3 regions of the Pseudobacillus badius genome follow, and region 3 is predicted to be linked to each of the others. Evidence: riboswitches for the same ligand, from Rfam matches in the RefSeq annotation. Region 3 holds a riboswitch; each other region holds the start of a gene.
The links. A riboswitch is a leader RNA that binds a small molecule or an ion and turns the genes downstream of it on or off. The one in region 3 is predicted to bind cobalamin.

Region 1 (7,630 bases), on a different contig from region 3:
TTTTTAATCAGCAAAGGTCCTATTACTAACGTTCGGATTCCTGTTCAACACATAGAAACGGTTGTGTATTCAATGAATCCTAAAAAGCCGGCACTTGTACCGGGACTGAAAATTATCGGCAAGGGAACGGTACTTGCAGAGCTTGATATTTCCGCAGAATATATTGAAAGCGTGCAGGATTGGCTGCTTCAGGTGATTGAGCGCCATTCCAATTAATCGTGAAAATAAAAACAGGCAGAGAAAAACTAATCCTTTTTCTCTGCCTGTTTTTGATTGATCATTGCCTTTTCTAGCGCCTATTGAGCAGCGAAAGAGTTCCTTTCTAATTGACTCCTGCATATAGTAGAGGGACACAGTGTTCTTGAAAGGGAGGGAGATACATGAGTGATTCAGCTAAGAATCCCAACGTGATTTCTAATAAAATTATCGATTTACTTGTCAGCGATATCTTTCAAAAAAACGGCATCGATATAGAAGAAGCGAAACAAAAGCTGTCCACTGAACAAAAGCAGCTGTTGAAAGAGCTGGTTGAGGATTTGTCGCAGCAAGTAGATGGATTTATCGGCCGATCTTCACATTCGAAGAAGGACTAAGGGAAATAACTGATTATAGATGTGTCAGCTTGCTGGCAAAAGGGGTTCGTCATGGTTTTATTCCGAACCTCTTTTTTAGTTGATGTTAAGAACTTGGAGAGAATAGTTTGTTTCTTTGGATTCTACATAAATAAGCTTCAGTAAGTTTGTCCAAATGTGCTTATCATCATTCTAATTTCATGCTCGACGGACTAAGCATTGGTGAATCTATCCATGCTATTTTTTTGTAGGATTGGGAACGTTTGTTTGTTATAATGGAGAAAAAAGAAAAGGATGACAATAAATGAAAGGATCGGCTCATTTAGTGATTGGAGGAGCTTCCGGACTGGGAACAGCGGTTTATCTTCATACAGACCCATTAACGACGGCTGCCCTGGTCGGCATAGGCGCGATAGCTGGCCTCGCGCCGGATCTGGATGTAAACGGCAAGCTGTCTAACCGGATTACCATATCAAAAAAGTGGCTCATTTTGTTTTTTGCTGCGGCCGGACTGCTCTTGGTCGGTTACAGTTACATAAGCTTGGAAGGGTTTGTTCAGTCAGCCGGCTTCGCTGTCGGACTTTGCTTAACAGTATTGCCCCGCCTGTTTATTAAACAGCGCACCATGCTTTTTATCACCGGCGCGGCTCTAGCGGCTGCGGCCTGGTACACGGATGTGTTTTGGCTGCTTTTATTAAGTGTATTTATCATCGCTTCCTCCTTTTTATCTCACCGGTCGTTAACTCATTCCTTGATTGGAGCTGCTTGCTTCGCAGGGATTGCCTGGGAGTTCCAGCAAAGTACCCATCTTGACGGCAGTTTTGCTGCGGCTTCTATTGCTTACTTAAGCCATTTAGTTGCCGATATGAAAGTCTGGCCGGCCAATAAAAGAGGAATTAGATGGTTTCAACCGCTGTTTAACAAGGAGTTTTAAAGCAGCTGTTTAGATGACAGCCATGATTTGGGGGAGTTTGCCGCTGCAGAAGGTTCTCTTGTTTTTAACGAATAACTAGGTGAGCGGCAGCTATTCTTCGTGTGTGTATCAAAAATGGGATGATGGCAAATTATTTTTTCTTATTTCAGTATATGCAAAATTCAAAAAACTCACGATTAAAAAGGTTAAACAACAAGTCGGGGGGAATATTATACTGATAGGGAATCAAAAAAAGGGGGAAGCCATGATGTGGAAAAATATTTTATCCAGCATAGGCATCGGCGGAGTCGCCATCGATACCGTTCTGGAAAAAACAGATTACCATGCGGGGGAGAAAATGAAAGGAAAGGTATTAATTAACGGCGGCCAAGCAGCAGAGCCGATTGATGCGCTCGTTATCTCTTGGTATTTGCAAATTCACGAAGTGCGGGAAGACAGTGATTTCTCCTATCACGATAAAGAGTTAAAGGAAATGACTCTACCGATTCAACGTGATATTCAGCCTAAGGAGAAACTAACCATTCCCTTCACACTGGAAATTGATGCAGAACATCCGCCCACCAGTGCTACGCATCAAACATTTTTGAAAACCACGGCTGTCATTCCGCAAGCCGTTGATCCTTTTGATCAAGACGAAGTCATTATTTTACCCAAAAGGAAATAGAAAAATGAATGGGGCTTGCTTCAGGGAAGTTTCATTGTTATACTAATCCGGACACAACATTTAGTGTTTATAATTAAATAAAATCAACATTTAGTAAAAAGGTGCTGTTTCAGCTTAATAGGGAATTCGGTGAAATACCGAAGCTGTACCCGCAACTGTAAGTGTGGACGAGCGCACGGCAATCCACTGTCCAATGGACGGGAAGGAATGCGCAAGGAAGAAGCACAAGCCAGGAGACCTGCCTTTTTACAGCGTTTACTCTTCTTCGGGAGTTGGGAAGAAAGCGCGGAGAAAATGAAAAAGACCTTCTGTTCAGGCAAGCTCTTTATTTATGTTTCGGGCGGGTCTGTGCACTTTTTCGTTCGTTAATGATCTTCTTCGCTCTTATCCCATCTTTCAATTGGAAAGATGGTTTTTTTGTTGAAGGCTTTGTTATGATTTCAGGTTAGTTTCTTAATCGTTCATTTTAAGAGAGCCTTGTTGAAAAAATCTCTTTCTAAACTACTTATCGTTTAGGAGGAACAAACATGATCCAAACAGTCCAAGATACCGCAGAAAAGATATTTACTGAAATTCAGAGGGAGTTTCCCCAGATTGAACTATCAAGCTATGAAAGTAAAATAAACGCAACGCTGGAGACGAGAGAAGCATGGACAGATGAGCAAGTGTGGCAGTTGCTCTTGAATTCAGCGGTTGAACGGATCACAAGCGAGGAGCCGGATTGGACATTTGTGGCTGCCCGTCTCCATTTACAGCAGCTGTATAAACAAGCGGCCAGCACACGGGGAGAACAAACCAGCCAATACGGAAATTTTTTGCATCTGCTTCAGTTATTAACGGAGGAAGGCATTTATACTCCTCAATTGCTCGCTTCTTACACAGAAGAGGAAATTCATGAGTTAAGCCAAGTGATCGATCCCAGCAAGGATCAACTATTTACATATATCGGAATTGTTACATTAAGCGAAAGGTATCTGGCCCGGACGCTCGATAAGCAGCCGGCAGAGCTTCCGCAGGAGAGATGGCTGGTCATCGCTATGACGCTGATGATGAATGAACCTAAAGCTGTGCGCCTTCAATATGTGAAAGAGGCTTATTGGGCGCTCTCCAACTTATACATGACAACGGCTACACCGACACTCGCCAACGCAGGAAAATCGTACGGCCAGCTGTCGAGCTGCTTTATCGATACCATCGATGATAGCTTGCAAGGGATTTTTGATGCGAACACGGATGCGGCCAATTTAAGTAAGAATGGCGGAGGACTGGGCATTTATTTAGGGAAAATCCGCAGCCAGGGCAGTGACATTCGCGGCTTTAAAAATGTCAGCTCGGGTGTTATCCCTTGGATGAAGCAGTTGAATAACACAGCGGTATCTGTCGACCAGCTTGGACAGCGCCAAGGAGCGATCGCTGTTTATTTGGATGTATGGCACAGAGACATCTTTTCCTTCCTGGAAACCCGGTTGAATAATGGAGATGAACGCCGCCGCACGCATGATTTGTTTACAGGTGTGGCCATACCGGATTTATTTATGGAAGCAGTTGAGAAACGGGAAGAATGGCATTTGTTTGATCCGCATGAAGTAAGAAAAATAATGGGATACTCACTTGAAGATTCATTTGATGAAAAAAGAGGGGAAGGTACATTTAGAACACGCTATAAAGAGTGTGTGAACCATCCGGATTTAAGCAAAAAAACAGTGCCGGCTATTGATATTATGAAGGCCATCATGATTTCCCAGCTGGAAACGGGAACGCCGTATATGTTTTACCGCGACACTGTCAACCGTGCCAACCCCAATAAACATGCCGGCATGATTTATGCCAGCAATCTTTGCACCGAAATCTGCCAAAACATGAGTCCGACCGTCGTGCTTGAAGAAAAAAGCGAGGACGGAAAAATTATGATTACGAAAGACCCTGGCGATTATGTGGTCTGCAACCTCTCTTCCGTCTCTTTAGCACGGGCAGTCATGGATGATGTGCTTGAACGTTTAATTCCGATCCAGGTGCGCATGCTGGATAACGTGATTGAAATCAACAGTATTCCCGTACTGCAGGCTCAGCTGACCAATCAGAAATATCGGGGAATCGGACTCGGAACGTTCGGCTGGCAGCACTTGCTGGCATTAAAAGGGCTAAGCTGGGAATCCGATGAGGCCGTCCGTTATTGTGATGAATTGTATGAACGGCTCTCCTTCTTAACGATCCAGGCAAGTGCAGAGCTGGCAGCGGAAAAAGGCGCGTATCCAATTTTCTCGGGCTCCGACTGGGAGAGCGGCGCTTATTTTGAACAAAGAGGCTACACGAGCTCAAGCTGGCAGAAGTTAAAGAACAAGGTCAAGGAAAACGGCATTAGAAACGGATACTTGCTGGCCGTTGCACCGAATTCTTCTACCGCGCTGATTGCCGGATCAACAGCGGGAATTGATCCTGTGTTCCGCAAAGAATATATGGAAGAAAAGAAAAACTATAAAATACCAGTGACGGCGCCTGATTTATCTCCGCAAACAACCTGGTATTATAAAACGGTTTATCTGATTGACCAACATTGGAGCATTCGCCAGAATGCCAAACGCCAGCGCCATATTGATCAAGCGGTATCCTTTAATTTATACGTCCGCAACGACATTAAAGCCAAGGCTTTGCTCGACCTGCATGTAGATGCCTGGAACTCTGGGTTGAAAACAACTTATTATGTGCGGTCGACTGCTTCAGATATCGAAGAATGCGAAAGCTGCCATTCGTAAGGGGGAATTCATCATGAAATTGAAAAAACGAGAAATCATTGACCATAGCGCACCGAACCGCTCTACAGGCATTATCAACGGCAGAAGCTCTAATATATTAAACTGGGACGATGTCCGTTTCAGCTGGGCTTATCCGAAGTATAAACGGATGCTTGCCAACTTTTGGACGCCGTTTGAAATCAATATGACAAAAGACCGCCAGCAATTCAGCGAATTGACGCCCGATGAAAGAAACGCCTTTTTGAAAATTATCGGTTTGCTCGCACTGCTTGACAGCATCCAAACCGATTATGCGGGCAGAGCGGCTGACTATTTAACAGACTCCAGCTTGCATGCTTTAATGATTATTCTTGCCCAGCAGGAAGTGATCCATAATCATTCTTACAGCTATGTTTTATCAAGTGTGGCTGATAAGGATACACAAGACCAAGTGTTTGATTTTTGGCGCACCGAGCCGATTTTGCAGGAGCGCAACGAGTTTGTTACAAAAGGGTATGAAGCCTTTGCTAACGAACCAACCATCGAAAACTTTCTTAAATCGATTATTTACGATGTTATATTGGAAGGGCTTTTCTTCTATTCCGGCTTTGCCTTTTTCTACAATTTGGCACGCAATCAAAAAATGATTGCGACAAGCACGATGATCAATTATATTAACCGGGATGAACAGCTTCATGTAGGCCTGTTTGAAAAGATTTTTAAGGAAGTGCTCAACGAAAATCCGCAATATGACACAGAGGAGCTGCGCATTTACGGACAGGAAGCCTTCCGGCAGGCGGCTGAGCTTGAAATCGAGTGGGGAAAATCCGTCATCGGCTACAAGATAGACGGCATTCAGATGAATGAGCTGGAAAGCTACATTCGGTTTATGGCCAATAAACGAGCGGAGCAGCTAGGTTTTGCTGCCCCGTTTGAAGGATATCGGACAAATCCAATGCGCTGGATCATCGCTTATCAAGAGGTGGATCTCGGCAAAACAGACTTTTTTGAACAAAAATCCCGTGCCTATACGAAAACAAGTGAGGCAAACGGCTTTGACGAACTCTGATTTAGCTTTCTTGCCCGTTCAACAGGACTGCTTGACAACCGGCGGCTAGTATATATGATTAAGACAAACCCTTTCTTTCATTAGAAAAAGAATGTGTGAAAAACCGTCTAACGACTTAAGGGAGTGTCCTGCTTGACAAATGAGGAACAATATCGCAAAAAGTGGACAACAGCAGAGGAGGCGGTTCGCCTGATTGAGGAAGGCGATGACATTATCGTTCCTTTAATCGCGGGTGAGCCGCCAGCCTTGCTGGCAGCTTTAGAGCAAAGAGAAGATTTAAAGAGGAATCGTCTTTTCCAAATGCTGACATCCCGTCCGGCCATTAGAAAAAAACAGGAGGAATTAAAGGTCATTTCTATGTTTTTATCGGGGGGCGACAGACAAGCTTTCCGTGAAGGAGCCGTTGATCTGTTGCCTAATCACTTTTCGGATGTTCCTGAACTATTAAAGGAAACAACGGATCAAAGAGTAATTATGGCCACGGTTTCTCCGATGGACGAAAACGGCTTTTTTTCATTAGGAACGAATTGTGATTATACTGCCTCACTGGCAAAGGAAGCCAAAACTATTTTATTAGAAGTGAATGAGTATATGCCACGAACTTATGGCATGAATCAAATTCACTTATCCGAGGTGACGGCGCTGATTGAACAGCATCAGCCGCTCATCGAAGCGCCGGTGCCGGTCATTACAGAAAAAGATGAAACGATTGGCCGCTATGTAGCCAGTTTGATTCATGATGGAGATAGCTTGCAAATCGGATTTGGCGCTATTCCAAATGCTGTCATGAATTCATTGAAGAATCATCAAAACCTATCCATTGTTACGGAAATGATCCCTGATCAATTAGTGGAACTGTATCAAAGCGGTGCCGTCACCAATAGCGGCCGCATGGATTATCCGGGAAAAACCACAGCTACCTTTGCTTACGGCACCAAAAAGCTGTATGATTTTCTTCATGAAAACAAAACCATTTATATGCTTCCCGTAAGCGAAACAAATGATGTTCGGCGTATTTCCGGCATCCGGAACATGGTGACGATCAATGCCACTATCGAAGTGGACTTTCTTGGACAATGCAATTCCGAGAAAGCGGGTGATGTGTATTGGTCTTCATCTGGCGGACAGGCGGATTTTGGAATCTCCGCACGCATGTCGCAAGGCGGCAGGGGAATTATTTGCTTGCACTCCACGGCCAAGAACGATACCATCTCAAAGATCGTCCCGGTTCTAGCTGCCGGAACGCCTGTGACTACATCTAAAAATGATGTAGACTATATTGTGACAGAATATGGCATCGCCCAGCTGCGCGGAAAAACAGTTAGAGAGCGTGTGCAGGCGCTTATTCAAGTGGCTCATCCGAAATTTCAGGAGGAGCTGACTTATCAAGCCAGAAATATGGGCTACCTGATGTAGCAGTGAAGCAGGGAAACGATCGTTATCCAATCGTTTTCCTGCTTTTATATAGTTAACGTTTATTATCAGAAAATTCTGGGTAAAATGGAGGGAAAGAGTTGATATTGATGTTTTTCTGTTATATAATATATTTAAAATAAATTAATTGTTATATAACAGAAAGGAGGTGAAAAGCATGGAGATGTACCGCGAAGCTTATGAGTATTATATGGAAAGCTGTGAGAATCATGAAATGGAATCCAT
Region 2 (7,630 bases), on a different contig from region 3:
TAATCGTGAAGGTGTCTCCGTTGTAATCCGGAAAAAACCCCAGTTGCCGCTCGCCGCCGACTAACAGGTCAGCTTCATGCACCCACTGTTCATAAAGAGCCGGCAAGCCGTTGGGACCGTCGTCTCCTATGCCGATAATTTTGATTTTTTCACCCATGACGCTCCGCCTTTCCTAAACATTCGCCTTTGAATGTATATAACGTTGTCTCTATTTCCATCCCGCCGCCTACTTCCTTCAGCGCATGCTCACAGCAGCTCGCGCAAAGAATAGTGAAGAAACGATCATGGCCGGCAGCTGCCATCAGTTCTCCGGCATGGGAGGCTGTATTCGCCCCCCTGACTTCTTCCGCTTCTCCTAAAGAAGCACCGGCTTCCAATGCGATATCTGCAAGAAAGTTAAAGTCGACGGGCGCGCTTTTTGAATGGACCATCATCACCCCTTGAGCAACTTTGGAAAACTTGCCCATCATGCCGACCATCGATACTCGTTTGATGCCGAGCCGCTTGCAATGTTTTAATGTAAAACCGACAAAATCGCCCATTTCAATAAAGGCTTCTTCTTTTAATTCAGGGAGTTGCTGGATCGCATATTTCTCGCTGCGCCCGCCGGTCGTAATCGCCACATGATCGCAGCCCCCAGCACGCGCCACATGTATCGCTTGAATAATGCTCGCCTTATAAGCAGCGGTCGAAAAAGGCATAACGATTCCGCGCGTGCCTAGAATCGAAATGCCGCCAATAATCCCCAATCGGCCATTGAGCGTTTTTTTCGCCATCTCTTCGCCGCCCGGAACCGAAATAATAATCTTCAAGCCGTCTGTCCGCTGGAACTCCTCTAATATTTTTTCCGCTTCTGAAAGGATCATTTTCCGTGGCACAGGGTTGATCGCCGCCTGACCGACTTCAACCGCAAGGCCGGGCTTCGTTGCGCGGCCGACACCTTCCCCGCCGTCCAACTCAATGCCCCGCTCTTCTTTCAAGATAACTTCTGCATAAATAACAGCCCCGTGAGTGACGTCCGGATCATCGCCAGCATCTTTCTTTATCGCCGCTATAGCCCGGTCCTCTCTTATTTCACAATGCTCTACCGGAAAAGTAGCGAACACTTTTGCCGGCAAATAAATCGTGGCAGTCTCCTGCTTTTCCCCGGACAGTAAAGAAACGAGGGCGGCCTGAACCGCGGCTGTTGCACAGGCGCCAGTCGTGTAGCCTTTTCTAAGCGGCTTGTCCTCTTTCTTTTCTTTAGCTTTCATCGTCATTGCTGTTGCGCGAGCAGGGATAACGCGTTGACAGCGGCCACAGTCACTGTGCTGCCGCCTTTTCTTCCGATATTCGTGATATATGGGATGTCGAGCTTGGCCAGCTCTTCTTTAGATTCGGCAGCAGAAACAAAACCGACCGGCAGGCCGATCACCAGGCTTGGCTTGGCGGCCCCCTCTTTCACAAGGCGGATCAATTCCAGCAAGGCTGTCGGCGCGTTGCCGATCGCATAGATGCCGCCTTCCCCTTCAGAGGTGGCTTTGCGCATGGAAATGATCGCTCTGGTCGTATTTAATCGTTTGGCTTCCGCCATCACATCTTCATCAGAAATATAAACGTGCGTGCTGCCGCCGAACTTTTCGATTCTTGGCTTGCTGACACCGGACTGCACCATTTGCACGTCACAAATGATCCGTTCTCCGTTCCTGATTGCCTGAATGCCTGCTTCTATCGCCTGTGGATGAAACAGCATGCTTTTGCCGAGCTCAAAATCAGCCGAAGCATGAACCACGCGCTGCACAACTTTATATTGTTCATCGGTTAATGAGTGCGGACCAAATTCTTCTGTAATAATGTCAAAGCTGAGTCCTTCAATCTCCATCGGTTGAACCGTTTCTGGTTTAAATTCTGTTTTAAAATCCATCTCCATGTCCCCTTTTAATCTTGAATTTACGCAGCATGTCCCGGACTTCTTCAAAGCTTGAACAGCGGTTCGGATAGTCAATGGACGGGCGTTCGATGACGATCGTTTCAATGCCGAGTTCTTTCGCCGCTTCGATCTTTTGATCGACAGACCCCCGCTGGCCGCTTGCTTTTGTGACCATACATGCCACGTCATATTGCTCGTAAAGAGCTTGATCGAACTTTTTCGTGAACGGCCCTTGAATGGCCACAATGTTTTTTTGCGGCAAGCCAAGCTGTTCACACTTTTCCATGTTGTCTTTACGCGGAAGCATCCGGCACACAAGGCGGATATCTTCGATCGGAAGCAAGCGTTCAGTGAAAATAGCTAATGTTTTGCTTCCTGTTGTCAGCATGACGGTTCCTTTGGTTTTTGCTGCTCTGTCGGCTGCCTCTTCATATGTGGAGACATATGTAATTAGGGACGACTCTTGGAAGTCCTGTTCTTTCCTTTCAAAGCGAACATACGGAATGCCAGCTTGTGAAGCAGCCACCATGGCGTTTTTAGATGCTTCTTCAGCAAATGGATGGCTTGCATCAACGACGGCCGCTGCCTCTTTTTCGCCAATAAACGCCTGCATCGCTTCAGCGTCCATGCGCCCGGCAAATGCCGGAACCCCCACCTGTTTTAATTCATTGGCCGCATTTTCGGTTACAACCGATGCGATGACCGGATAGCCGTCCTGTTGCAGAGTGACAGCCAGCTCCCTTGCATCACTTGTTCCCGCCAAAAAGAAAATCATTTGACTGTTGCCGCCTCGCTTCCCTCTTCATGGCTATGATGGTGGTCATGGTCATCATCATGATCGTGGTGGTGATGATGATCTATATGCTCCATCGCTTCAAAGCGGTATTGGCAGGTGTCGCAATTCATATAGACCTCCCCTTTCAGCACTTCCTCCACCCGGTCTTTAATAACTGTCTTCAGCTTCGGGTGAAAGCCAAAATACTCCGCAAGCGTAAAAGAAATTCCCGGATAAGCAGCCTTGAACTGTTCTGTCATCTGCTCAAGTCTCTTGATTAAGACACCAGTAAAAAGGAAGTACGGGAGAATAATGACTTTTTCCGCTCCGAGACGCACTGTCTTTTCCACCGCTTCTTCCAAGCTTGGGGACGTGACACCGATAAATGCCGGCTCAATCATCGGAACGCGCAGCTTTTCCCATAAAAGCCGGGTGATTTTGAACAAATCGCTGTTGGCATCGGCATCACTGCCGCCGCGGCCAAGCAGGATCACAGCAGTTTTCTCATCGGTCCCCTCCTGATATTCCCCTGTCTCCAAAAGACGGCTTTTGCAAATATCAATCGCTTCGTAGTGGATGCCGATCGGCTTGCCATATGTAAATTGAACCGCCGGATACTTTTCCTTGGCTTCATCTATTTCATGAGGAATGTGAATTTTAGAATGGCCCGCCGGCAGCAGCATTAATGGAATGAGCGCAACAGATGTGGCCCCTTTGGCAATGCAGCTATCAATGCCCTTTGCGATATTTGGCTGTTCAAATTCCAAGAAACATGTTTCATACAGGAGGTCTTTTCCAAGCTCTGGAACGAGCTGTCCGATAAACTGCCTAATTTGTTCATTTCCTTCTGGATCTCGGCTTCCATGGCCGACAAATAAGATTGCCTTCATTTACTGTCCGCTCCTTTAATCCCCGCACGGTGCAGGTTCAATATCGATTTTCGGTTCCATATTGCGATAGTCAAAGCTTTGAATTCTTTTGACGCGTTTGAAATATTTAAAAAACCGTTCATTCGGATGGCCTTTTTCTTTGTATTCAGCAATGATTTCTTCTAAAAGCGGAACAAGCGCTTCCGGTTCGATCCCTTCAGCCACCGGCTGGCCGGCATGAGCAGTCCGTCCAACTGTTTTAGCTCCTAGAAACAAGTCAAACTTTCCTTTGCGAAAAACAATGCCGATATCTTCTTTGACCGCTCCGTAGCAAGCCATGCCGCAGCCGTTCACTCCAATTTTCAGTTCTTTCGGCATCTCCATGCCGTCAAACTTTTCGTGCAGCCGTTCAGCGTACGGAATAGCATCCTTTTTCTCGCCATCGCAAAAATCGCAAGCTTTCACAGTGGCTACATCCCCAATCGGCGAAAGCAGAAAACCGGCGTTTTGCAGGTCGGCCGTCAATTGATCCGGCTCTTCTGTCGGCACCCGCAAAATAATTTGATGATGAGGCGTATATTCGATTGAGCCCCTTTCTCCGGCTGCCTTTGAAAGAACAAGCATTTGCCCAGCAGAAAATACCTTGTTCGCCACACCAGGACTGACGGCGACTTCAAAAATGGACTCGATTTTTCGTTGGAACAGCGGCTTGCTGACACTGGATTTTTCTTTTCCATCCAAGAGCTGAAGTGCTTTCATTCCCAGCTTATAGAGATCGCTTTTTTCTTCCTGTCCCCCATGAAGCGCCCATGGCTCATTTTTAGGCTTCAGCCGCTCGTGCGGTTTCAATGGCTGTTTTTCTGATGTTAACGTATATTTACGCTGATAGCCGCGCGGCGTGATCATTTTATTGTCATAGAGAAAGGTGGCTGAATTGCCGATAATAACGGTCGTCAGCATGCCAATGTCATGATCAAGCATATGTTGAAGATCAGTAATGACAACCTGTTCTCGTTCTCTGTACGCACTTTTAACAAGGCCGACCGGTGTATCCGGGGAGCGATGCTTTAACAAGATTCGCTGCGCTTCCGCAATTTGCCTTGTTCTCCGGCCGCTCTTTGGGTTGTATAATGCAATAACAAAATCAGCAGCCCCCGCGGCCTCGATCCGTTTGGCGATGAGCTCCCACGGCGTTAAGTGATCGCTGAGGCTGATCGTACAGGCATCATGCATCACAGGGGCCCCGAGAAGCGAGGCGCATGAATTGATCGCTGACACCCCAGGGACAATCTCTACGCCTACGCCGCTTTCCTCTTTCCAGCCTTGCTCAACAAGTACTTCATAAACAAGCCCCGCCATGCCGTAAACACCGGCATCTCCGCTTGAAATCACGGCCACTGTTTTACCTTGCTCTGCTAGTTTAACGGCTGCCTGCGCACGGCTGACCTCCTCTGACATGCCTGTGCTGATAATCTCTTTGCCTTTAATAAAATCAGCAATCAAATCAACATATGTTTTATAGCCAATAATGCAATCGCTTTCCTTCAGCGCCTCTTTGGCCCGCTCGGTAATATGTTCCGCGCTTCCCGGTCCAAAACCGATGACTAATAATTTTCCCTTCACTTCGTTCGCCCTCCCGCATTTACTTGATCTTTTGCTTTTCTTTCTCTTTAGCTACTCCGGTTACGCGATCATTTTTCAGGGTCATGCCGTTGTCATGCGATGTATACGTAACAGCGTTCTCAACCGGCTCGCCTTGCTGCAGGTGAGAAGCAACAATCTTTTCTGCAAGCTGTTCGTCCACTTCGTGATACCAGGTTCCTTCTGGATAAACGATTACCACACAAGCATCTTTGCAGCGGCCGTTGCATCTCGTTCTCGTCGTATGCACCCGCACATCTAAATCACGTTCTTTAATTTCCTTCCTGATCGCCTGGGTTACCTCTTCCCCGCCTTTTCTCATACAGCTTGATCCGTTGCAAATAAGCACATGATGGTTCATTTCCGTTAAATCCCATGTCGCCATTTCATTCACTCCTCTTTTAAAAGTAGCCCTTTTTAGTGAACAGAGCCTTAAAAACAAAAAAGCCCTTAACTTCGGAGGAAGTTAAGGACTAAGAGCTGCGTATTGAAGCGGCTAAAGGAACGTACAAACAACCGGACATGCCGGCTTTGCTCCATGCACTCATCCTATTCTTCCCTCCGAAGAATGATGGTTCGAAGAAGAAAGCAGGTCTCCTGGCTTACGGATCGCTTTACTCTTGTCCCTTCCCGGCATCACGCCAGTGGCTGTTGACAATTTCATCACCGTTTACAGTAGCGGGGGCTGCATCGGACTTTCACCGATTTCCCTATTATCCCGGAGTTTTATAACTCCTGGGCACTCTCTTCTTATTTATTCAATTTTATGTATGGCATCCTGAATTTTCTAAAATTCTAACTCTTTTTAATAGATTAGCAGGTTATTCATTCATTTGACAAGAAAAATTTTACACAGTTGGACAAATTATAGCTGGTGCAAGCCCGCCTTTTTCGGCCCAAAAGCGACAGAAGGACCAGATACAGAAGCGGAAAGAACAGGCTGCCACTTGGTTTTTTGCTCAATGATCCGCTCAGCCTGTTCTTTCTTTTCGAGAAAACGAGGATCATTTTTTGAAAATAATAAACCAATCACTGTTCCGCTGTGACCGGCAATCACTCCGCAGCCAAATGTTGCCGCCAGATCTGCAAACAAGTCAAAAAAAGGCTTGGAAAGCAGGCGGTCATTTAACGCGGCGCTTTTCGTCGCGGCTGATAGAATGGCCGCTTGGTCTCCTGACAACAACCCTTGATGCAGCTCGTCAAACAGCTGCTTCATGTCGGCCTTCTCGGCAGGCGAATAAGACCGCTTCATCCTGTAATAGCGCTGCGTATTTAAACGGCCGCCGCTATCATAGCCAAGAAGAAACAGCTCCGGTACATTCGGATAAGCATGAAGCAGCTCACCCGTTTGCTGGTTGATTGCATTGATTCCTTCGTACATGACTCCATCAGTCGGCTCAATGGCAGCGGCAATCTTTGCAATATCCGCCCCCTGCAAGCTGGTGCCAAAGCTTGCCGCAACAGCGCGCACCGCAGCTGTCATATCAGCCGAACTGCTCGCCATCCCTTTGCCGACGGGAATTTGAGAAGAGAGGTAAAGCATGCCTCCTGTGTTTTTTCTCAGCCGTTCTAAAGCAAGCTCGGCGGCCTGAACTGCTTTTTTCTTATGTGATTGATGGCTGCGCACTCCTTGGAGACCGTCCGGAACGAACACCGCCCGGCTCTTTATCGGCACCGGCAGTGTAAATAAAAACGGCTGGCCATCCCTTTCTCCCTGAGCCAGCTCTCCAAAGGTGCCAACTGAACTGCCCATTCCTTTGTTCAAGTCTTCATCCCCTCATTCATCCGTGTCATCTTTTACACTACTATACTACATGACCAAAAGGAGAGCTAAAATTATTGAAAAATTTTGTTCGTTGTAGAGTTTATTTTGAATTTTTCATACAATGTATCTTTAATAATCTTTATTAAATAAGATTCATATTTTAAGCTTATAAGTAATAGGGTGCGGCTGCTTGAAGTCAAACACAGAAATAGCCCGTCTATACAATGAAGAAGCCTTTAAGGGGGATAAGAATGAATAATTCCTGGAACAAGATCATCTATAAAGTCTGGTCGCCAATGTACGATAAAATCTTTAATTCCGGAGCTTTCTTACAAGCTCGCAAACAAATTTTTGAGCACATTCCTTTTGATAGCGGCCAAAAAGTTCTATTTGTCGGCGTCGGAACAGGCGCTGATTTAGAGTTAATTGATCAAGCCCAACTGAATATAACGGCCATTGACTTTTCACCTGATATGCTGCATCGGGCAAGGGATAAATTCAAGCATTCCTCCATTGAGTTCTTAGAAATGGACGCCCAAAATATGACGTTTGAAAATGAAACATTTGATTATGTCATTGCCAGCCTGATTCTTTCCGTTGTACCCGATGCTGATAAGTGCGTTAAAGAAATGGAGAGGGTGTTAAAAAAGGAAGGAACCATCGTTATTTTT
Region 3 (7,630 bases):
TCATTTGCTGTTTTCTTCAGCAAATCCAGCAGTTCTTTTTGAAAAGATAAATCTAAGTGGTTGGTCGGCTCATCCAGCAGCAAAATTTCTGGTTCTTGCGCAAGTGCCTGAGCAAGAAAGACACGCTGACGCTCACCGCCAGACAATTGTTCAATAGAGGATTCAGCAAATTGGAGGGTGCCGGTTTGCTTCATTGCTTTCATAACAGCCTGCTCATCTTCCTTGCGCCATACAGGAAAGATGCCGCTTTGATGGGCATAACGCCCAAGAGAAACGGTTTCTCTTACAGTGTATGAAAAAGCTTGCGGGGTCATCTGCGGAAGAACGGCAAGCTGTTTCGCCAGCTCCTTTGGCGTGTACTCCTTGATCTGCCGGCCATCTACCGCGATAGAGCCGCGGCTGGCAGGAACGATGCCGCTAATCATTTTTAACAGCGTGGTTTTGCCGCTCCCATTGGGCCCTAATATGCCGAAAATTTCTCCTTTTTGAACAGAAAATGATAGTTCATGCACGATCAATTTGCTGTCATAGCCGCCGCTTAGCTGTTCTATCTTAATCATGCTGTCCCTCTTCCTTTCCTTTGCTTGCGAAGCAAAATAATGGCGAACACCGGGGCACCGATGACCGATGTAATCACGCCAATCGGCAGTTCGGTGGGAGAAATGACCGTACGGGCCACCAAATCAGCCAAAATTAAAAAACCAGCGCCGGCCAACATGGACAGAGGCAGCAAATGGCGATGGTCCGGCCCCCAAATCAGGCGAATAAAATGAGGGACGACCAAGCCAACAAAGCCGATGGTTCCCGAAACAGCCACGGCTGCTCCTGTTAAAATGGAGCCGGCCGTCAGCACAATCAACTTCTTTCTGCGGACATTCACTCCTAGATGCTGGGCCTTTTCTTCACCAAACGACATTGCATTTAATTCAGCCGCATGGACCATCAGCAGGAAGGTGCCTGCCAGAAAAAACGGCAAGATAAGCTGAATATAATCCCAGCCTCGCATAGACACACTGCCGAGCAGCCAGCCGATAATTTGCCGGAGCTCCTCGCCCGTCAAAGCAATCATTAAAGAAATGATCGCTCCTGAAAAGGAGCTGAATATAATTCCTGTTAAAATAATCGTTTCCACCTTCATCGACCGTTCAATGGCCTGGGCAAACAATATAACAATGAAAATGGTCACAATCGAAGCGGCAATGCTGACAACAGGCAGCGTAAATCCGGATAGCCATGGAAGCTGTATATTAAAAAACAGCACCATAACCGCACCTGCAGAGGCACCAGATGATACGCCAAGCGTGTAAGGATCAGCAAGCGGATTGCGCAGCAGCCCTTGAAAAGCGGCGCCTGCCACCGCCAAAGAAGCTCCGACAAGACCAGCTAACAACACTCGCGGAAAACGGATTTTCCAGACGATGTTATCAAAGGAAGCGTCCACTCCATCGAGCGGCGTTCCGAAAAAATGATGGGATAATAAGAAAATGATATCCCGAACCGGAACTTGAACCGTTCCGATCGAGATACCTGCAAATACTGAGACAATAAAAAATATAAAGACAAACAAGTACGCCGAAAGTTTATTTTTTGAAAACATCTGGATAAATTGCTTCGGCAAGTTCTTCTACTCCTTCAACAAGACGCGGACCCGTACGGTTAACGAGATCAGCATGAACGTCATGAACGTCTTTGTTTTTAACAGCAGTTATCGTTTCCCAGCCTTTGCGGCTAAGTACTTCTTCCACTGGCTTTTGCGTGTAATAGCCATGTGTTGTAATAATAACATCCGGATTTTTCTTAATAATCGCTTCCTCTGTCATTTGTCCCCAGCCATCTTGATCAGCTGCTGCATTTTTTGCATGAATCAGATCAAGCATTTCCTGCATGAACGTATTTTTTCCTGGCGTGTAAATTTCGGGAGCCGGCGACACTTCGATAAATACGCTTTTTTCTTCTTCTTTTTTAATTGCTTTCGCTTTTTCGGCGATTTCAGTTAAATCCTCTTTCATGTCCGTGACGATATCTTCTGCTTTGTCACTTGTGCCTGTCGCTTTGCCGATCATTTTAATAGAATCGTACACTTCATCAAAATTTTGGGCATCGTTAACGACGAGCACATCAATTCCCGCTTCCTCCAGCTGCTTAAAACCTTCCTTAGCGTTATGAGCGGAGCCGTGGGCCAATACAAGATCCGTGTCAAGTCCGATAATTTTTTCGATATTATATTCCATACCGCCCACTTTTTCCTTGGAGCTCACTTCTTTTGGATAATTGTCGTTATCGGATACCCCTACAATTTCCTTGTCTAAATCCAGCTCATAAGCGATTTCGGTATTACTTGGAATCAGAGAAACAATCCGCTTCGGTTTTTCCTCAATGACAACCTCTTTCCCATCAGCATCTTTAATCGTTACAGGAAAAGCCGCTTGCTCGCTTTCTTTCGGCTGATTGGCTTTCTCTTCTTTTTCAGGGGCGGCTTTGTCACTTCCGCAGCCGGCCAGCAAACCCGCAGCCAGCATAAAAGACAACGTATACTTCGATAACTTCTTCATTACTTTCTCTCCCTCATTCTTCTAAAAAATATCCATAAAAAAACACCTCTACGCTGTGGAGAGATGCAGTGAAAAAGGACCGCCCGGCAACAAACAATAAGCAGGCCGCTTTTACACCACCCTATCCGCGTAGGTTACCGGTGCTCTAAACCAGGCAGGTTTTCTGGCTTATGAAATGGCTGCATTTCATTCACAGTGGCGGGACCGCGCTGGACTTTCACCAGCTTGCCCTTTTAAAAAGCCGGATCATTCGGCTTTACCTGGTCCAAATTATGTAGTTTTCCGCTTAGCTACATTATACACAAAAAAAACTTTACTTTCATACAATTTTAAAATCATTCTTCGCTTGCTGGCACTAATTTTTTTCATCATTCTTCACCTTTATGTTTTAGAAAAACCGAAAGTGGAATAGGATAATAAAAAAAGGAAGGAGCGGTAAAATGAATCTTGCCACTTTAATTGGACTGGTTGTTCTATTGCTTGCCATTGCTCTTATTTTAGTGTACTTTCTTCGCCAAGCCTTCGATTCCTCTGATACAAGCCGGATTGACGAGATGCCTGAAGATGATCCTTATTTAAACGATCGCGATCAGGCGCATGACCGCCATTTGTAATCCCCGCTAAAGAAACACAAGAATACAATAAAAATGTTTTCCCAAACATCTGATAAACCAAAAAATCCATCCGGATAAGCGGACGGATTTTTTGGCTTAAATGAAAGAGTAATTACCGTTCAGCAACCGCCGGTGAATCGGCGATTTCAAGTATCGCTTGCTTCATAATTCCAGCCATTCTTGTTAATTGTTCATAGCTGGAGGCAAGCGGCGGCATGAACACTATCACATCACCAAGCGGCCGGGTCAGCATCCCGAGCTCTCTCATCCGCAATGTCGCCCGGTAAGCCACCCTCTCTTCAGAAGGAAACGGCTCCTTCGCTGTTCGATCTTTTACCACTTCAATCCCGCACATAAAGCCTAGCTGGCGTACTTCCCCCACATGCGGCAGCTCGGCGATTTCAGCTAACAATTTAGTGATATACTCCGCTTTCTCAGCAGCTTGCTTCACTACCTCTTCTTTCTCAAATATATCGAGGTTTGCTAAAGCAGCCGCACAGCCAAGCTGATTCCCTGTATAAGAATGACCATGAAAAAATGTTTTCATCTCGGCATAATCTCCGTAGAACGCTGCATAAACCTCTTCTGTCGTCAGCGTAGCAGCAATCGGCAAGTACCCTCCCGTAATCCCTTTGGCCACTGTCATAATGTCCGGGGCTACGTCTTCATGCTCTACCGCAAACATCTTGCCCGTGCGGCCGAATCCGGTCGCCACTTCATCAACAATCAAAAGAATATTAAATGCTCGGCAAAGCCTCTCTAATTCCTTTAAATAGCCAGGAGGCATAATATGCATGCCGCCTGCCCCTTGGACCATCGACTCTACAATGAGCCCGGCAATCTCGTGATGACTTTCTTTAAACAGCGTCTGCATAGCCGCGAGCGACTCCTCCTTCGCTGTTTGTCCGTCCCCTGAAGGATGCCAGCTTGCTGATGGAAACGGCACTGCAAATGAATCGAACATTAATGCGCTGTATACGCGATGATAAATGTCGATGGATCCTACGCTGATCGCCCCCACCGTATCGCCATGATACCCGTTTGCAAGTGTAACAAATTTTGTTTTTTTCTCTTTTCCTTTGTTTTGCCAATATTGATAAGCCATTTTGATCGCTATTTCTACCGACTCCGCTCCGCTGTCTGAATAAAATACACGCGTTAAGTTATCCGGTGAGATCTCGATCAGCTTTTCAGCTAATTGAATAGACGGCACATTGGCGGCTCCAAGCAAAGTCGAGTGGGCAATCTTTTCAAGCTGCTCCTTGATCGCCTGATTAATTTCCGGACGGCGGTGACCATGCACGTTCAGCCATAAAGAAGAATAGCCATCTAAATATTCGTTTCCATAAATATCCCGCAGTACGATCCCCTCACCGCTCTCGATAATCAGCGGGGCTTCCTCGTAATCCTTCATTTGTGTAAACGGCAGCCACATATGCTTTTGGCTAATTTCATATAAACGCGTTGCGTCCACTTTCGATCCCCTCCATCAGTCTGTCAAATGCCCAATTCTTAACGATTTCAGAACGTCGTCCGCGTTCCTGAAGAGCCTGTTGAATATCTTCAATGAATGGAATATGCCCGATCACAGGAAGACCGGACCATTCCTGAATCACCCGCATATTATCCTGCTCCATGGTCTTTTCCCCTGGAACGATGCTTGAAAAGACAAGGCCGGCAATTGGCAAGCTCCTTTTCTGAAGTGCTTCAATGGTCAGCATCGTATGATTAATGGTCCCGAGCCCTGTCCTTGCTGCAATGACGACCGGTAAAGCCGCTTCTGCCATCACATCAATCACGCTGCTTCCTTTCCTGTTCAGCGGAACAAATACCCCTCCGGCTCCTTCTGCTAAGACAAGCTGCTTTCCCGCTGATCGTCTTCGAATTTCCTTAACGATCGCCTCTTCGTCAATTATCGCTTGCTCTTCCTCAGCCGCTAAATGAGGAGAACTGGCTTTTTTAAACAAATATGTATGTAATTTTTCTCCTCTCATTTCCGGAAGCAACTGATACATATCAACATCTGGCGCCCTCCACTCACCATTTTTCCATTCCGCTCCGCTTTGCACAGGCTTGTATGGGACAGCTTCTATTCCTCTTTCCCTCAAACCGTGAGTAAGCAAAACCGTGGCAACCGTCTTTCCTGCATCCGTATCTGTACCTGTGATAAAAATGCCAGGCATGAAATTCACTCCTTTTTAAAATTGGTAAACCATATTTACAAAAATGTTAACATATGAAAAAATGATAAACAATCCTATTTTTTAAAGGAGTGAAAAAAGTAAAATGAAAACTTATGAGATTGTTGTTTGTGCGCTTTTTGCCGCCCTAATGGCTATTGGCGCCAATGTGTCCCCTTTTTTGACGATCGGCGGCGTGCCGGTTACATTGCAGCTGATGTTTGCTATCCTGGCCGGCGGATTGCTCGGAAGCCGGCTCGGCTCCTTCTCCATGATGGCTTACGTATGTATCGGGCTTGCCGGCGCTCCCGTGTTTGCCCAATTTAAAGGAGGTCCGGCAAGCATTCTCAGTCCCACATTCGGATTCGTGCTTTCTTTCATCGCAGTAGCTTATGCGACAGGCAAGCTTCTCTCAGAACCTGCGAAAAAAGCGGCCTATTTATATACAGGTGCCGTTGTTATTCTTTTGAATTATGTTATTGGCACTCATTATATGTATGCCGCCTTTAGATGGTGGGCGGAGGCTCCGCAAGGATTCAGTTATGCTGTCGCCTGGTCGTGGATGGCTGCCTACTTGCCGCTTGACCTTGCAGTGATCGCTTTGTCTCTCGCTTCTGTGCCGAAGATTCGTTTAGCCTTAAGCAAACGGAGTGTTTATATAATAAAAGAGTAAATAAATTTTTTCCCTCCCTTCTTGATTTCTCTTCATAATCTTCCATTTTCTGTGTATAGTTGAAGTATTGCTACGGATTAGAGGAGAACCTAATGAAGATAAGAGAGTGGGATCGCAGTTTAAAAGTTCGTTTAATCGGGGAAAGCGTCATGAATGTGACCTTTTGGATGTTCTTCCCTTTTCTTGCTATTTACTTTGCCGAGGAATTTGGGAAGGGCAAAGCCGGAATGCTTCTTATCCTTTCCCAGCTATTTTCAGTCATTGCTAATCTGGCTGGCGGCTATTGTGCAGACCGCTTCGGCAGGAAGCGGATGATGGTGCTGTCATCTTTCGGACAGGGACTGGCTTTTCTTATTTTTGCTTTTGCCAATTCTCCATGGCATGAATCAGCGCTTCTTGGCTTTTTCGCCTTTTCTATTGCCAGCGTGTTCGGCTCCCTTTATTGGCCGGCAAGTCAGGCAATGGTGGCTGATGTAGTGGAAGAGAAAGACCGGAGTGATGTCTTTGCTGTTTTCTACACCTCAATTAATATAGCAGTCGTCATTGGTCCTATCCTTGGCGGCATTTTCTTTTTCACCTACAGATTCGCATTAATGCTGTTTGCGGCCCTTACCTGCTTCTCGCTTGCTTTTACCGTTTGGAAATGGATAGCAGAAACCAACCCAGGGGTCTTACAAGCCTCCTCAGCTAACAATAACAAATGGTACAGCGTGATTATTGCGCAAATCAAAGATTATCAGGTAATTGTGCGCGATAAAATTTTCCTGTTGTTTATCATCGCGGGAATTTTGAGCTCCCAAACCTTCATGCAGCTCGATTTGCTCATTCCTGTTTATACAAAGGAATCCATTGATATCCAAACCATCTTTTCACTTGGTGATTGGGTGGTTTCTATTAGCGGAGAAAAAGCTTTCGGGCTGCTTGTTTCAGAAAACGGGCTGCTTGTCGCCTTGTTTACAGTCGCTATCTCCAAATGGGTGTCACGCTTCCATGAAAAAAATGTCTTTGCCGCATCCTCTATTTTGTATGCAGCTTCGATGTGGATGTTTGCCCTGACTGACTGGTTTTGGGGATTTGTGGTGGGAATGGCTGTATTTACTCTTGGTGAATTATTAATTGTCGGGCTCCAGCAAAGCTTTATTTCCGTGCTCGCGCCTGAGCATATGCGTGGCCAGTACTTTGCTGCTGCCAGCCTGCGCTATACGATCGGCCGCATGATTGCTCCTGCAGCCATTCCTTTGACTATGTGGATTGGCTATTCTTGGACGTTTTCACTGATTGCCGTGCTTTCTTTGACAAGTGCTGCCATTTACTATTATATGTTTATCCTTCACAGTCAGAGGAAAAAGAGTGAATCTTAAAAAGGGCAGGCTCTCAGACTGGAGACAAACTCAATGAAAATGAAAGTTTGTCTCCAGTCTTTTTTGTTTGCTCACGGATGGGACCTGTTGATTTCCATTCTAATCAACAGAGTGAACAACGCTAAGGCAGCCGTATAAGAAAACTTACTTGAAAATAAATAGACTAAACGCTTGAGCATGCATTCGCAGATGCTTACTTTCACTGCAATGAACCTCAAGAAAATGGCCCAAATCATCGCCTCAGAGAGTC

Region 1: linked by a shared signal. The riboswitch ahead of B1A98_RS09470 (ribonucleoside-diphosphate reductase subunit alpha) and the one ahead of B1A98_RS14180 (helical backbone metal receptor) in region 3 are both predicted to bind cobalamin.
Region 2: linked by a shared signal. The riboswitch ahead of B1A98_RS09065 ((2Fe-2S) ferredoxin domain-containing protein) and the one ahead of B1A98_RS14180 (helical backbone metal receptor) in region 3 are both predicted to bind cobalamin.

Annotation. Positions count from the first base shown of each region.
Region 1 covers NZ_MWMM01000004.1:93,779-101,408, forward strand. Annotated here, with positions in the region: gene B1A98_RS09450 (hypothetical protein) at 1-216, shown strand, start outside; gene B1A98_RS09455 (hypothetical protein) at 381-593, shown strand; gene B1A98_RS09460 (metal-dependent hydrolase) at 877-1,506, shown strand; gene B1A98_RS09465 (sporulation protein) at 1,751-2,170, shown strand; cobalamin riboswitch at 2,253-2,430, shown strand; gene B1A98_RS09470 (ribonucleoside-diphosphate reductase subunit alpha) at 2,698-4,923, shown strand; gene B1A98_RS09475 (ribonucleotide-diphosphate reductase subunit beta) at 4,937-5,971, shown strand; gene B1A98_RS09480 (acetyl-CoA hydrolase/transferase family protein) at 6,104-7,387, shown strand; gene B1A98_RS20445 (hypothetical protein) at 7,563-7,630, shown strand, end outside.
Region 2 covers NZ_MWMM01000004.1:19,626-27,255, reverse strand. Annotated here, with positions in the region: gene B1A98_RS09095 (bifunctional cobalt-precorrin-7 (C(5))-methyltransferase/cobalt-precorrin-6B (C(15))-methyltransferase) at 1-157, opposite strand, end outside; gene B1A98_RS09090 (cobalt-precorrin-5B (C(1))-methyltransferase) at 150-1,253, opposite strand; gene B1A98_RS09085 (precorrin-8X methylmutase) at 1,256-1,903, opposite strand; gene cobK (precorrin-6A reductase) at 1,893-2,684, opposite strand; gene B1A98_RS09075 (sirohydrochlorin chelatase) at 2,681-3,574, opposite strand; gene cobJ (precorrin-3B C(17)-methyltransferase) at 3,590-5,176, opposite strand; gene B1A98_RS09065 ((2Fe-2S) ferredoxin domain-containing protein) at 5,196-5,579, opposite strand; cobalamin riboswitch at 5,765-5,956, opposite strand; gene B1A98_RS09060 (GHMP family kinase ATP-binding protein) at 6,060-6,959, opposite strand; gene B1A98_RS09055 (class I SAM-dependent methyltransferase) at 7,211-7,630, shown strand, end outside.
Region 3 covers NZ_MWMM01000009.1:39,212-46,841, reverse strand. Annotated here, with positions in the region: gene B1A98_RS14190 (adenosylcobinamide amidohydrolase) at 1-560, opposite strand, end outside; gene B1A98_RS14185 (FecCD family ABC transporter permease) at 557-1,618, opposite strand; gene B1A98_RS14180 (helical backbone metal receptor) at 1,581-2,552, opposite strand; cobalamin riboswitch at 2,689-2,831, opposite strand; gene B1A98_RS20515 (hypothetical protein) at 2,993-3,166, shown strand; gene bioA (adenosylmethionine--8-amino-7-oxononanoate transaminase) at 3,279-4,601, opposite strand; gene bioD (dethiobiotin synthase) at 4,618-5,349, opposite strand; gene B1A98_RS14165 (biotin transporter BioY) at 5,453-6,019, shown strand; gene B1A98_RS14160 (MDR family MFS transporter) at 6,112-7,380, shown strand.